Regions from separate parts of the Vibrio tasmaniensis genome, predicted to be linked through region 1. Evidence: predicted binding sites of a transcription regulator. Region 1 holds the regulator's gene; the other holds the start of a gene.
The links. Region 1 encodes PurR, which represses purine synthesis genes. Its sites were predicted from a motif close to TNANGNAAACGTTTNCNTNA; they were not measured.

Region 1 (7,730 bases):
GAGGCGATGTCTCTTTTTACTACTAAGTGATGTTTTTTCGGACTATTCGGATATGTTTGAGCTGAAAAAAGTAGTGTCTTCGTTACTGATGCCACTGCCAGCAATGTTAATTCTCGCTTTTCTGGGTTTAGCCCTAGTGATGTTTACTGCAAAAAGGAAGACAGGTTGCCTAATTACCCTTTCAGCCCTCTGTGGTATTTTCCTAATCGCTTTCCAGCCTGTTTCTAGTCAACTTTTAATGCCAATGGAAAGGCAACACACCGCTTTTTTACCTATCGATGATACCGTCGATTACATTATGGTTCTTGGAAGTGGTCACGTTGTTGATGACCAAATCCCACCAACATCAGAACTTAGCCGCACCGGTCTGATGCGCTTAAGTGAAGGGATTCGTATCTTACGTCTTTACCCCGGAGCTAAACTCATTTTGTCTGGTTATGGCGCAGGCACTGAGGTGAGCAACGCAAAAATGATGGCTAAAGTAGCGCTAGCACTCGGCGTGGCAAAACCCGATATCATTCTGCTTGAAACTGCGAAAGATACGTGGGAAGAAGCTCGCCAAGCCGCTGCATTCGTTAAGAATAAGAAAATGGTGCTCGTGACATCAGCGAGCCATATGACTCGCGCCCTTAATGAATTCAATGCCGCGGGCATGAAACCATTACCAGCACCAACCAACTACCTTGCACAAGAAGGCATTGTTGAACCATGGAATAAGTATATGCCTAAGGCTATCTATCTCGAGCAGACTGAGCGCTATTGGCATGAGACGATGGGATTAGTTTGGCAAAGCTTGCGAGATTGGCTAGACACAAGTAATGACCCTGTCGAGAGCAGTACTCCGATGATAAACAATTAAAAAGTTCAGTAACAAAAAAACCGAGGCATCATTGATGTCTCGGTTTTTTTTACTTTCAAGTATCGTTACTGACTATAGTCGGTATCCAAAGGAAAGTTAGTCACCAGCGAACATGTAACCTTCACCGTGAACCGTCACAAAAATTTGTGGGTTCTTAGGATCAAACTCCATTTTTGCACGCATACGGCGAATTAATACATCGATAGTGCGGTCATTCGGCGCGTCCACTCGATGGCTGATCATATTCAAGATACGTTCACGACTTAAAACTTGGTTAGGGTAAGAAGAGAGCGCAACCAACAGTTCATATTCCGCTTTGGTCAATTTCACCGGCTCGTTATTCTTACTTAATGCACGGCGAGGTATATCAAACGTCCACTCACCAAAACGAACCACAGATTCGTCTCCTGCTTCTTCTACCGCAACCGCTGCTGTCTTACGAGCCGCCGAAATGCGCCACAAGAGGTTTTTAACTCGAACCAACAACTCGCGAAGTTCGAAAGGTTTAGTAACGTAATCATCAGCGCCCATTTCAAGGCCAACGATCTTGTCAATGCTATCCGTGCGTCCAGTAACTAAAATTATGCCAATGTCTGATTGACTGCGTAATTCGCGAGTTAGCATCAATCCATCTTCGCCTGGCAAGTTGATGTCTAACATAATGAGGTCAACGTTATTTTCTTCTAACATTTTTCTCATTTGAGCACCGCTTTCAGCTTCGCTCACTGTGTAACCTTCATTCTGGAAATATCCAACCAGTTTACTGCGGGTTACCACATCATCTTCTACGACTAATACGTGATAGCTCATCTACACCACTTTTCTTATTTAATAGTTTCATTGACCATTCTATTCATAACTCGTAACAATTCTAGTACTACAGAAGATAAAAGCCAGAAACATGATTTTTTTTTGATACAAGACAATCTTAAACCTTGCTATTTGTCGCCCATCGCAATTCAATATAGGTATTACTACTAACGAGTCACTTTGCGTTTCGCAAATAACCTTGTTATTCAGCCTTGGTGTACCTATACCCAAATCACTTGACGATGCTCGGTATACACACACCACAAGACTCAATCAGGATCTAAGAAATGAAAGATACGAAAGCGTTCAACGAGCAAAGAGCAGAAATATACTGGTGGCTATCACGCTTGTTCGCTAAAGAGCTCACTCAAGAAGAACTTGATCACTACCACTCTGTTGAAATTCGTTCTTTCCTTACAGGCTTAGGCGAAAATGAAACACTAAAGCCGGCGATTGATAGCTTAGTGGATGCACTAAACCGTCTACAAACACGTGAAGATGCTCAATTAGAATTGTCTGCTGACTTCTGTGACTTGTTCTTAAAAACAGATAAACATGGCGCACTTCCTTACGCTTCTATGTATATCGGCAAGACTGGCCTTTTAAACGATAAGCCAGCAAAAGATATGGAAGAGATCATGGCTAAACACAACTTAGTGGTTAACCAAGACCTAAAAGAGCCAGCTGATCACATTGCTATCGAACTCGACTTTCTAGGTAATCTCATCATTCGTTCGAACGAAACCGAGCTTGAAGAAGAACTAGAAAAATCCTTCGCAGTTCAACAACAATTTATCGAACAGCAACTGCTTACTTGGGTACCAAAGTTCAACGTTAAATGTCATGACGTTGACCCATTCGGTTTCTACGCTTCAGTCTCATCTCTGCTATTGGCATTCTGTAAACTGGACACTCAATACCTAGCTGGCGAATAAGCTTTTTTGACGAATCGATAAATAAATTCAATAGAATTGTGACCATTCACCCGGATTTCTGGGTGAATTTTATTGCGAGTAATTTCTAGTCAGTCTAAAATTGTGACCGCAAACGATAAAATATGAAACATTCACGAAATGCTACACTTAGTAAAGTTCAGAGCATTTTGGTGTTAATACAAGCCGCTCAATAGCGGTTTTTTGTTTTTTAGCACTTTAGTACCCAAAGAGCCCTACAAATTTAAGCTCTTAGTTAGGTAGCTTAACGGCTACTTCATTCCGTACTTTGGGAAAGTAGCTTCTAATTAGGATAAAAACATGGCCACTATAAAAGATGTCGCACGCTTAGCCGGCGTATCAACAACAACCGTTTCTCACGTAATCAACAAAACTCGCTTTGTTGCTGAAGCGACTCAAGAAAAAGTTAATAAAGCCGTAGACGAACTTAACTATGCGCCAAGTGCCGTTGCTCGTAGTCTGAAGTGCAATACAACACGCACTATCGGTATGTTAGTGACTCAATCAACCAATCTGTTCTTCTCTGAAGTTATTGATGGTGTTGAGAGCTACTGCTACCGTCAAGGTTACACTTTGATTTTGTGTAATACGGGCGGTATCTACGAAAAGCAACGTGACTACATTCGCATGCTTGCAGAGAAACGTGTAGATGGCATCTTAGTTATGTGTTCTGACCTAACTGAAGAACTAAGAGAGATGTTAGACCGTCACGCAGACATCCCTAAAGTTATCATGGACTGGGGCCCTGAAAGCTCTCAGGCTGATAAGATCATCGATAACTCTGAAGAAGGTGGCTACCTAGCAACCAAATACCTTATTGAGCGCGGTCACTCCAAGATCGCATGTTTAAGTGGCCACTTAGACAAAGCAGCATGTGTTGAGCGCATCGCCGGTTACAAACGCGCACTCAATGAAGCAAAGATTGCCGGTGATGATAATATGATCATTGAAGGCAACTTTGAGTGTGACACAGCTGTAATTGCTGCCGACCAAATCATCGAGATGGAAGATCGCCCTACTGCTGTATTCTGTTTTAACGACACCATGGCATTAGGCTTGATGAGCCGATTGCAAGAAAAAGGAATTCGTATTCCTGAAGATATCTCAGTGATCGGTTACGACAACATAGAATTGGCTGAATACTTCTCTCCACCGTTAACGACGGTTCACCAACCTAAGCGCCGTGTTGGTAAAAATGCATTCGAAATACTACTAGAGCGTATAAAAGACAAAGACCACGAAAAACGCGTCTTCGAAATGCACCCTGAAATTGTTGAGCGAAGTACAGTTAAAACGTTAAATTAATTGATGTAATGAGTTTAGTTTAATCAAGCGCACCTTTAGGTGCGTTTTTTTTCTCAACAAACAAAGTGCACTTGCATGCATAATTCAAAGATCATTAATTGAAGCAACGTCACATTTTGAAATAAGAAGTGTGAGCCTAATTCAACAAAAACTTTATTCTAATAACCCAGTCACGCACAGGGCAAACCACTTGAAAAAGTGGGACGCAAAGCTTCCGGCCTAAACCACTCGTTGGTATGGTAGCGGGGTTACCGATGGCAAAATGCAGTAACTACTAATACTTTAGTAATTTACAGCCTATTGACAATTTAATTGCAACATTTTGCTAATCTCTCGGACCTGCTTATTTGGTGGCGTAGTTCAAATACACCGAGATAAATAACATGGATAAACCGATACTAAAGGACTCAATGAAATTATTTGAGCCCCTAGGAAAAATTAAGTCACGCTCAATGTTTGGTGGATTCGGGCTTTTTGCTGATGACACAATGTTTGCCCTGGTTGTGAATGACCAGTTGCATATACGAGCTGACAAATGCACAACACAACAATTCGAACAACAAGGGTTTCAACCTTACGTCTACAAAAAACGTGGTTTCCCTGTCGTTACTAAATATTTCGCTTTACCTGAGAGCTTATGGCAAGACCAAGAAAAAATCTTGCAGCTTGCGACTACGTCTCTAGGTTTTGCTAAAGAAGAGAAAGCTGAACAATCTTCTGCTAAACCAACTCGACTCAAAGATCTGCCTAATCTTCGACTCGCCACTGAGCGGATGTTGAAAAAGGCAGGAATTGATTCTGTAGAACGTTTATATGAATCTGGCTCTGTAAACGCATTTAACGCCATCAAAGAATCGCATGCGTCTTCTGTCAGTATTGAACTGCTGTGGGCACTAGAAGGCGCGATCAATGGTACACATTGGTCTGTTATACCGCAGCAACGTCGTGAAGAGCTTATCAATAGCGTCAACTAACATTGTCAGTGCAAATTATCTAGATAACTAAGCCGCATTTTTGCGGCTTTTTTTATATCTGGTGAAAGTTATCCTATGCTTTGCCTGTCTATCTATACTAATGGTATACATTGAAAAACTAATGGTATGCATTGAAAATTTAGAGGAAGTACCAATGAGTAAGAAAATGATATTGGGTGTTGTGTTGGTCATAACCATCGTCTTGTTAGGCGTCAATTTTGGCCAGTACCTCACGCTTGAAAATGCAAAAGCCCAACAAGCTGTTTTAAATGACTACATCGAGAGCAATTTCATTGCCGCTGCCGCTATTTACTTTGTCGCGTATGTCATGATTACGGCTTTCTCAATTCCTGGCGCTGCCGTTGTTACGCTGTTAGGGGCTGCGCTGTTTGGTTTCTGGAACAGCTTACTACTGGTGTCTTTCGCGAGTGCCATTGGTGCAACCCTCGCCTTCTTAAGTAGCCGTTACTTGTTACGTGACTGGATCCAAACCAAGTTTGGTGACAAGCTAGCCACCATCAATAAAGGCGTTGAAAAAGACGGCGCATTTTACTTGTTTTCTCTGCGTCTAATTCCCGTATTCCCATTCTTCCTTATTAATCTGTTGATGGGTCTAACACCGATGTCGGTGAGTCGTTACTACATTACAAGTCAAATCGGGATGTTGCCGGGTACTGCCGTTTTCTTGAATGCCGGAACTCAACTCGCAGAAATTGATTCACTTTCGGGTATCGTGTCTCCCTCAGTACTGTTGTCATTTGCCTTGCTGGGTGTGTTCCCAATTATTGCCAAATGGTTGATGAATAAATTTCGCTCAGCACCTGTCGCTGAGTAGCGAATATAACTAAATAACTTATATAGCTAAATAATGCATGCAGCCAAATAAGGTTCTATTTCAATGAAAATCTTCAGTGCATCGAATCCGACAGAAGCTCATATCATCTGTGGATTGTTAGAAAGTGAGAATATTGCGTGTGAAGTCCGTGGTGAGGGTTTGTTTGGTTTAAAAGGGGAAATCCCATTTACTGAGGATACAGACCCTTACGTATGGTTATATGAGCCAGAGCTCGCTAGCAAAGCCCGTACGATCGTCAATGACTACCAAAAACAGCAAGATTCGATCATCTATGAAGAGTGGCGTTGTGGAAAGTGTCATGAAGTTAATGAAGCCCAATTTGGCTCTTGTTGGCAGTGTGGTGCTGCTTCACCTGAATAGGGAAGCTCTAAAGACCATAAACCATTCGGTTAGATACCTCCTCCTACAAAAAACGGGAAGCTATTATTAGCTTCCCGTTTTTATTTCAATTCTATTCAAGTATGTTCTGATCAAGGACCTAGAGAATCACTGAATTTGCTTTTGAATAAAAGCGATAGATTGTTGATTGAATTCTTCAGGGTTTTCTACATTACATACATGCCCACAGTTGGCAATTTCTACCAACTCGCTCGACTCGTGCGCTTCGACCATTTCTTTAACCGGCTTGATGAACATGTAATCGCGCTCCCCCATCAAATACAAAGTCGGAATCGGCAACTCTCTGTCTTTAAAATACTTCATCAATGGATTGACATCAGCCGTGAGAATAAACCAGCGTTTAAATTCTTTTTGGCACAGCTTTTTAGCTTCGCGGATAAATAGGTGACGTGATTCTTTCTGACTTTTTTGCGGCATCACAACATAAGCAAAAAGGCTATATAACCACATATAAGGAATGATGTGCTTACTCAAGTTTCCTAATTTGATTAAGACTTGAGAACGAGTGTTAAGTTTAGTAACGGCACCACCAAGCACCATAGAACGTACTCGGCTTGCCGCCAATTCAGCCACGTTGCGAACGATAATCGTACCCAAAGACATGCCTACAAAGTGTGCGGATCGGATTTTTAGATGATCTAACACTTTAAGTATATCGAGCGTTACTGATTTGAACGTATAACGGTTCGAAATCAGATCTTTAAGTATATTGTCTGATTTACCATGCCCTCTCAAGTCAATGAGAAGCAAGTTGAAATGCTGTTTATAGGCTTTGATCTGCTTAAACCAAATGGAGGAACTGCCTCCGGCGCCATGCACAAACACAACCCACTCATCGCTCGTAGGGTGAGTAAATGTTTTATGAAATAATAAACTCTCAGACATACCTATCGCTTAATTTATTTATGGAGCTAAGCCTCATCACAAGGCGATGACTAAGGATATCACGCAATGAAGAATTTTAAGTGATAATAGTGTCAAACCCAACACTAGTCATGTGAATACCTGACCACATTTTCTACCTGACTAAAATGAGTTTGCAAGCTTTCTCTTCGTAAACGTGATGTGATCTGACCAGGAAACAAAAAGGCACTCTACAATTAGAGCGCCTTCATTTATTACGAGCTGTTGTTGTCCGCCAGCTAATTTTAAAGCTAAGTCAACAAGTTAAAATGCTGAATGGTACATGGCCAAGTATTCTTTGGCCGCATCTTCCCAACTAAAGTCTTGTTGCATCGCGTAAAGTTGAACCCGCTTAATTTCAGATGGATTTTGAGCATAAAGTAGTAATGAACGATGCAATACCGATAGCAATGCTTGCGGTGTTGGCTCTTCAAAAGCAAACCCAGTCGCGACTTCTGGATCCTGATCGTAATCATTCACACTGTCTTTTAAACCGCCAACAGAGCGCACAATAGGCAAAGTGCCGTAAGCCATGCTGTAGATTTGGTTCAAGCCACAAGGCTCAAATTCAGAAGGCATCAAGAAGAAATCAGAACCCGCTTCAACCAAATGCGCCAACTCATTATTGTAGGCTTCTACGAATGAGAACTTGTCTGAATGAAGTGCGGATA
Region 2 (7,730 bases), 1.3 Mb from region 1:
TTTGTTTTGGTCATTTATCGTGATGTGCAATAAAAAAGAGCAATGCTAAATGGCATTGCTCTTTTTCTGTTATTTGGAAGACTCAGCGTCGTTCACTGTGGATTCAGTCTCACTGATTGTTGATTCAGCATCTGATACCTCTAGAGGCGGGATAACGACTAAACCTTCAAGGCTCGCTTCTTCCTCTTTATTACGCTTATTTACATGGCCAATAATGCTTTGGTAATAACGGCGAATGTTCTCAACGTAATTCCTTGCTTCATCACCACGAGCATAACCGTAACGAGTTTTACTGTAGTACTTCTTCTGTCTTAGAAGAGGCAGCCTGTCTTTCACATCACCCCAAGCATCAGGATCACCGCCTTGCGCTTTGGTTAAGCGACGTGCATCCATCATGTGACCGTAACCTACGTTATATGATGCGAGGGCAAACCAGATCTTTTCATGTTGAGTAATAGAGTCAGGAACTCGATTCACGATACGACGTAAGTATTCCACGCCACCTTGTACCGACTGTTTAGGGTCAAGACGATTGGTTACACCTACGCTCTTCGCGGTTGGCAGCGTCAACATCATCATCCCACGAACACCGGTTGGAGAACGTGCTACTGGGTTCCAGTGTGACTCTTGGTATGCCAAAGCGGCGATTAAGCGCCAATCAAATTCTTGCGAGTATTGCTGAAACAGTGGCGACCATTTTGGTAGCTTGCTGTCCAATGCACGGATAAAAGCACGAGTATCAACGTAGTCAAAAGTACCAATGTGACCGATGTACTTCTCTTCCAGTGAAGCCAGCTCACCAGATTGTTTAAGGTTACCGAAGAACTCAATCAGCAACGCATACAGGCTTTCATCTTCTGAACGTTCTAAGTACCAAGAGATAGGTTGGTCTTCAGTAAGTTCGAAAGCAAGAGCCACATCAGGGTATAAACGCTGTGCCAAGGAAAGCTCAATGGAGTCTGCAACGGTAAACAGTCGCTCTCCGGTTGATACTTCTTTTAGCAGGTCATTGATGTCTGCATTACCGACCGCATCGTAGATAAAGTCATCGTGTGTGTTCTGTAGCTGTTTTAATGTTGGTTCAAAGTGTGAGTCTTTCACCACAACCAAAGATGGCGTCAGTGTTTCATTGGATGCCGTTTCTTCTGATTCAGTTTGTTCTTTTACAAACTCGGCCTGACGATCGTTCTCAAACTTGATCAGCTGATCGAGGTTTCTTGGTCGCCATTGACCTTTCTTGTACACGACTTGTTGGCTTACATAGTAATAAGCAGGTGCAGCGCGATACGCACGTGTCAGGTTATTGTTTTGTGTTAATCCGGTCGCGATAAGATCGATTTCGCCTTTCTTCAACGCAGGGAATAGGCCGGATAAGCGGTATGCAGGTTTAACCTCAAGCTTTACACCGAGCTCTTTAGCAAACTCACGAGCCAACTCGTAATCTAAGCCAGCAGGGCCATCGGGACCAATGTAATAAGAGAGTTGGTTATTCAGTGTGCCGACACGCAGAACGCCGCGATCTCGTATCTGTTCAAGAACACTTTTAGGTTCAGACTCAATCTGACATCCAGTTATCCCGAACAGAGCGATAGCGAGCAAAAGGAATTTAGACGAAAAGATCAGCGTAATTTTATGCATCAAAATGAAATCTCGAAAAGTGGAAGCCCCTTTATACCAAACCCCGCAAGGCTGGCAAAGCAGGTTTATTTAAACAGTTGTAAAAGTGCTGATAAATGCAGCAAAACTGTCATTTATATCGTTAGATGAAAAAAATAACGCAAACGGTTGCTTTTGGTGTTACGTCACAAAAAGAAATGCTTTATAATGCGCTCGCATTGAAGAGGTGGAATCGGCATAGGTTTGTTAACCTTCGGGAATAGCTTCGAAGAAAACAGTTAGGTTGTTCCTATAACCCACTGAATTTATTCCAATATCACCTTAATCAACTGCATAAGAGACCTAAGCACATGAGAATTTTGCGTGGCTCCCCAGCTCTATCTGAGTTTCGTGTTAACAAGCTTTTAGAGCTTTGTCGTGAATTAAGCTTACCTGTAACAGGTATTTACGCTGAGTTTGCCCACTTTGCTGATTTAACGGCAGACCTAGATGCGTCTGAAGTTGAGAAGCTAGAAAAGCTACTGACTTACGGTCCAACGATTGAAGAGCATGAACCTGAAGGTTTATTGCTGCTTGCAACGCCACGTCCAGGCACTATCTCGCCTTGGTCTTCAAAATCAACTGATATCGCACACAACTGTGGACTGGCTAAAGTGTCACGTCTAGAGCGCGGTACAGCTTTCTACATTGAAACTTCTTCTGAACTTTCTGAGCTTCAACTTGTTGAGCTAAAAGCAATCCTGCACGATCGTATGATGGAAGTGGTTTTCACTGACTTCGAATCGGCAGCGGCACTATTTACTGTTGCTGAGCCTGCTCCTTACGCGGAAGTTGACCTATTAACTGGCGGACGTAAAGCGCTTGAAAAAGCAAACGTTACCTTAGGTCTTGCGCTTGCAGAAGATGAAATTGATTACCTTCTTGAAAGCTTCACTGAAAAGCTAGGTCGTAACCCGACTGATATCGAACTAATGATGTTTGCACAAGCGAACTCAGAGCACTGTCGTCACAAGATCTTTAACGCTGATTGGACTATCGATGGCGTTAAACAAGAAAAATCATTGTTCAAGATGATTAAGAATACTTTTGAAACGACACCAGAACACGTTCTGTCTGCTTATAAAGATAACGCAGCAGTAATGACAGGTTCTGAAGTGGGTCGTTTCTTCCCAGATCCAAAAACTCGTCAGTACAACTACCACCAAGAGAAAACACACATCTTGATGAAAGTTGAAACGCACAACCACCCAACGGCAATCTCTCCATGGCCGGGCGCATCAACAGGTTCAGGCGGTGAAATCCGTGATGAAGGCGCGACAGGTATTGGTGGTAAGCCAAAAGCGGGTCTAGTTGCTTTCTCAGTATCTAACCTTAAGATCCCGAACTTCGTTCAACCTTGGGAAACTGACTTTGGTAAGCCGAGCCGTATCGTTACTGCTCTGGATATTATGCTTGAAGGCCCTCTTGGTGGCGCAGCATTCAACAACGAATTTGGTCGTCCAAACCTACTAGGTTACTTCCGTACTTACGAAGAGAAAGTAAACTCTCACGCAGGTGAAGAAGTACGTGGTTACCACAAGCCAATCATGCTGGCTGGTGGTCTAGGTAACATTCGTGATGATCATGTTCAGAAGAAAGAGATCCCAGTAGGTGCAAGCCTAATCGTTCTTGGCGGTCCAGCAATGAACATCGGCCTTGGTGGCGGTGCTGCATCTTCAATGGATTCTGGTTCTTCTTCTGAAGACTTAGATTTTGCTTCTGTACAACGTGAAAATCCAGAGATGGAACGTCGCTGTCAGGAAGTTATCGACCGTTGTTGGCAGCTTGGTGATGCGAACCCAATCGCATTCATCCACGATGTGGGCGCGGGCGGTATCTCGAACGCACTTCCAGAGCTAGTAGACGATGGCGAGCGTGGCGGTATCTTTAATCTACGTGACGTACCAAACGATGAGCCGGGCATGAGCCCACTTGAGATCTGGTGTAATGAATCTCAAGAGCGTTACGTTATGGCGGTTGCTGATAAAGACATGGCAACATTCGACGCGATTTGTAAACGTGAACGCGCACCATATGCAGTGGTTGGTAAAGCAACTGAAGAGCGTGATCTTAAATTAGAAGATTCTCACTTCGACAATACGCCAATCGACATGCCAATGGACATCCTATTAGGTAAAACACCTAAGATGCACCGTGATGCGAAGACGCTAAAAGCAAACAATCCTGCGATTGACCGTTCTGGTATCGAACTAAACGAAGCGGTTGACCGTATTCTTCGCCTACCAACAGTGGCAGAGAAAACATTCCTTATCACTATCGGTGACCGCTCGGTAACAGGCCTTGTAGCTCGTGACCAAATGGTTGGCCCATGGCAGGTTCCAGTTGCTAACTGCGCAGTAACTGCAGCAAGTTACGACTCTTACCACGGTGAGGCAATGTCTCTTGGTGAGCGTACGCCAGTAGCACTACTAGATTTCGGCGCGTCAGCTCGTCTAGCGGTTGGTGAAGCAATCACTAACATCGCAGCGACCAACATCGGCGATATCAAACACATTAAATTGTCAGCTAACTGGATGTCTCCAGCAGGTCACCCTGGTGAAGATGCTGGTCTTTACGAAGCGGTTAAAGCCGTCGGTGAAGAACTATGTCCGGCACTGGGTCTTACTATCCCAGTAGGTAAAGACTCAATGTCGATGAAGACCAAGTGGGAAGAGAACGGCGAGCAGAAAGAAGTCACATCTCCGCTATCTCTTGTTATCACTGCGTTTGCACGTGTTGAAGATGTTCGTAAGACGATTACGCCACAACTTCGTACAGACAAAGGCAACACGTCACTGGTACTTATCGACCTTGGTAACGGCAAAAACCGCATGGGCGCAACAGCACTTGCTCAGGTTTACAAGCAGCTTGGTGATAAGCCAGCAGACGTAGACAATGCAGCGCAACTAAAAGGTTTCTACGAAGGCGTTCAAACGCTTGTAGCGAACGACCAAGTTGTCGCTTACCACGATAAAGGCGATGGCGGTCTATTCGTTACTCTAGCTGAAATGGCTTTCGCAGGTCACTGTGGTGTTAATGCAAACATTGAAGCGCTAGGTGAAGACACACTAGCAGCACTATTCAATGAAGAGCTAGGTGCGGTAATTCAGGTTCGTAACGACGACCTAGACGCAGTTATTTCTACGCTTGCAGCTAATGGCCTAGAAGCGTGTTCACACGTAATTGGTTCTGTTGAAGCATCTGACGAAGTAGTGATTAAGTCAGGCGCAGACGTTGTAATCCAACGTAACCGTACTGAACTACGTACTATCTGGGCTGAAACTACGCACAAGATGCAAGGTCTACGTGATAACCCAATCTGTGCAGACCAAGAGCACGAAGCGAAGAAAGACAATTCAGACCCCGGTCTGAACGTGAAACTAAGCTTCGACGTAAATGAAGACATTGCTGCTCCTTACATCAACACGGGCGCTAAGCCTAAGATGGCAATTCTACGTGAGCAGGGTGTTAACTCTCACGTTGAAATGGCAGCAGCATTCGACCGTGCAGGCTTCGAAGCGACTGATATTCACATGAGCGACATCCTAACGGGTCAAGCGGTACTAGAAGAGTACAATGGCCTTGTGGCTTGTGGTGGCTTCTCTTACGGTGATGTACTAGGCGCTGGTGAAGGTTGGGCTAAGTCGGTTCTATTTAACGACTCGACTCGTGACCAATTTGAAAACTTCTTCAAGCGTGAAGATACTTTCTCTCTAGGTGTGTGTAACGGTTGTCAGATGTTGTCTAACCTACGTGAACTAATCCCTGGTGCTGAGTACTGGCCGCGTTTCGTTCGTAACGAATCAGAGCGTTTTGAAGCTCGTTTCAGCCTAGTTGAAGTTCAGAAGTCAGATTCTGTATTCTTCAACGGTATGGAAGGTTCTCGTATGCCAATCGCTGTTTCTCACGGTGAAGGCCGCGTAGAAGTACGTGACAACGACCACCTAAACGCGATTGAAAACTCAGGCACAGTTGCTCTACGTTACGTTGATAACAACGGTAACCAAACGCAGCAATACCCGAACAACCCGAATGGTTCGCCAAACGCTATCACAGGTCTAACGACTACCGATGGCCGCGTAACTATTATGATGCCTCACCCAGAGCGTGTATTCCGTACGGTTGCTAACTCTTGGGCTCCAGAAACTTGGGGCGAGAACGGCGCTTGGATGCGTATGTTCCAAAACGCACGCAAGAACATTGGTTAATTGAGTTAATCAAAAACAGGGTTAATCTGAACTAAGGTTAACCCTGACGAAAAACAAAAGCGCAGGCCAATTGGTCTGCGCTTTTTTGTTTGTGTGTGGGATTTGTTGCTTAAATTTTATATGAGTGATTATATTACTAGTTTTTTAGTTATTTTAAGGCGTGTTGTAAATGTGTAATGCTCACAATCATTTACCAGGTTGTAATTGTGGTTATGGTAGAGGGCGTAATAGCTCTTTTAGTTATCGGGGTTATCAATCATCCCCAATAGAGAGTAAACCTGAAAAAGATAAAGCAGAAGTATTTTCACCATTATTAATTCGAATGGAATGTAACCAGTGTGGTAAGTCTGTGTATTTCTATCGTTCAAGATATAATGGTAGAGTTTTTTTTGATTCATTAGGTAAGCCTTGGCCAAAGCACTTATGTTTGTCTAATGATAGTGTGAAGACAACTAACGATAACTTTTTTGATATCCTCTCAATGCAAGAGCAGAATAATCTATATACTAAAATTACAGGTATACATAAAGATGAAGTAATTTGTTTGACTGTGCAGACAGAAGTACTCAACAAATATAAAATTAATATCAATAGTGAGTTGAAGTTAGTTAAAAATAAATACTCTGATAAGTTAATTTACATGGATCACTTGAAGAGAAAAATTGAGATTAGATGCCAGTAGGGATTTATAATCAAAAAAAGCCGCAGGATTTAACCCCTGCGGCTTTTGGCTTTCTATTTACATAGAACTCTAGGATCTAACGATTAGTTGTTGCTGTGTAGCTCGCTGTTCAGTTCAACAGCAGACTTGTTCGCTAGACATTCGATTTGACCAGTGATCGAGTTGCGACGGAACAGAAGATCAGAAACGCCAGCTAGGTCACGAGCTTTAATGATTTCTACTTCGTTGCCTTCTTTATCTAGCATGCGAACTTTCGTACCCGCAGTCACGTAAAGACCTGACTCAACCGTACAACGATCGCCCATTGGGAAGCCAAGACCTGCGTTTGCGCCTAGCAGGCAGTTTTCGCCGATAGAGATAACCATAGTGCCGCCACCAGAAAGCGTACCCATGATAGAAGCGCCGCCGCCGATATCAGAACCGTTACCCACAACCACACCAGCAGAGATACGACCTTCAACCATGCTTACGCCAGTAGTACCTGCATTGAAGTTGATGAAACCTTCATGCATAACCGTTGTGCCTTCACCCACATGTGCGCCAAGACGAACACGAGAAGTATCAGCAATACGAATACCTGTTGGTACCACGTAATCCACCATTTTAGGGAACTTGTCTACGCAATCTACAGACAGAGCACGACCCGCTAGGCGAGCTTCGATTTGACGCTCAGCCAGCTCAGGAAGATCGATAGGGCCTTCGTTAGTCCATGCGATGTTGTGCAGTAGACCGAAGATACCGTCTAATACCGTACCGTGTGGTTGTACTAGGCGGTTAGAGATAAGTTGTAGTTTTAGGAAACCTTCAGCAACTGATGCTGGCTTCTCGTCAGTCGCAAGAACAACAAGAACAAGAGGTTGCTCAGATGCTGCTGCTTTTTCTGCGAAAGATGCGTTTGCTGCATCGTCGTTTGCTGCGAATGCTTTCGCTAGTTCTGCGCTTTGTGCAGCAGAGATTTCGATAGCTTGGTTGCCTTCAGTGTAACCCGAAACTTCAGCCACAGCCGCTACAAGAGCATCGCTTGGGTTTAGAAGTGGGTTAGGGAAGAACGCTTCAATGATTTTATTGTCGCGGTTTTTGGTTGCCGTACCGAAGGCTAGTGAAAAGTAAGCCATGTTGAATCTCCATGTGTTGAGTCTTGATTTTGCTACTCCATAACAACGGCTCGAATAACAAGCGCTGCC

Region 2: purL (phosphoribosylformylglycinamidine synthase) is a predicted target of PurR. The motif match lies at 1,774-1,793, and genes of this name have one in related genera.

Annotation. Positions count from the first base shown of each region.
Region 1 covers NZ_AP025510.1:1,183,110-1,190,839, reverse strand. Annotated here, with positions in the region: gene elyC (envelope biogenesis factor ElyC) at 53-859, shown strand; gene torR (two-component system response regulator TorR) at 956-1,669, opposite strand; gene torD (molecular chaperone TorD) at 1,957-2,604, shown strand; gene purR (HTH-type transcriptional repressor PurR) at 2,923-3,927, shown strand; cyclic di-GMP riboswitch class I at 4,098-4,183, shown strand; gene OCV44_RS05545 (TfoX/Sxy family DNA transformation protein) at 4,311-4,901, shown strand; gene OCV44_RS05540 (TVP38/TMEM64 family protein) at 5,056-5,736, shown strand; gene OCV44_RS05535 (putative signal transducing protein) at 5,800-6,117, shown strand; gene OCV44_RS05530 (alpha/beta fold hydrolase) at 6,244-7,041, opposite strand; gene glgA (glycogen synthase GlgA) at 7,324-7,730, opposite strand, start outside.
Region 2 covers NZ_AP025510.1:2,513,389-2,521,118, reverse strand. Annotated here, with positions in the region: gene mltF (membrane-bound lytic murein transglycosylase MltF) at 70-1,638, opposite strand; gene purL (phosphoribosylformylglycinamidine synthase) at 1,968-5,864, shown strand; gene OCV44_RS11300 (hypothetical protein) at 6,034-6,546, shown strand; gene dapD (2,3,4,5-tetrahydropyridine-2,6-dicarboxylate N-succinyltransferase) at 6,630-7,661, opposite strand.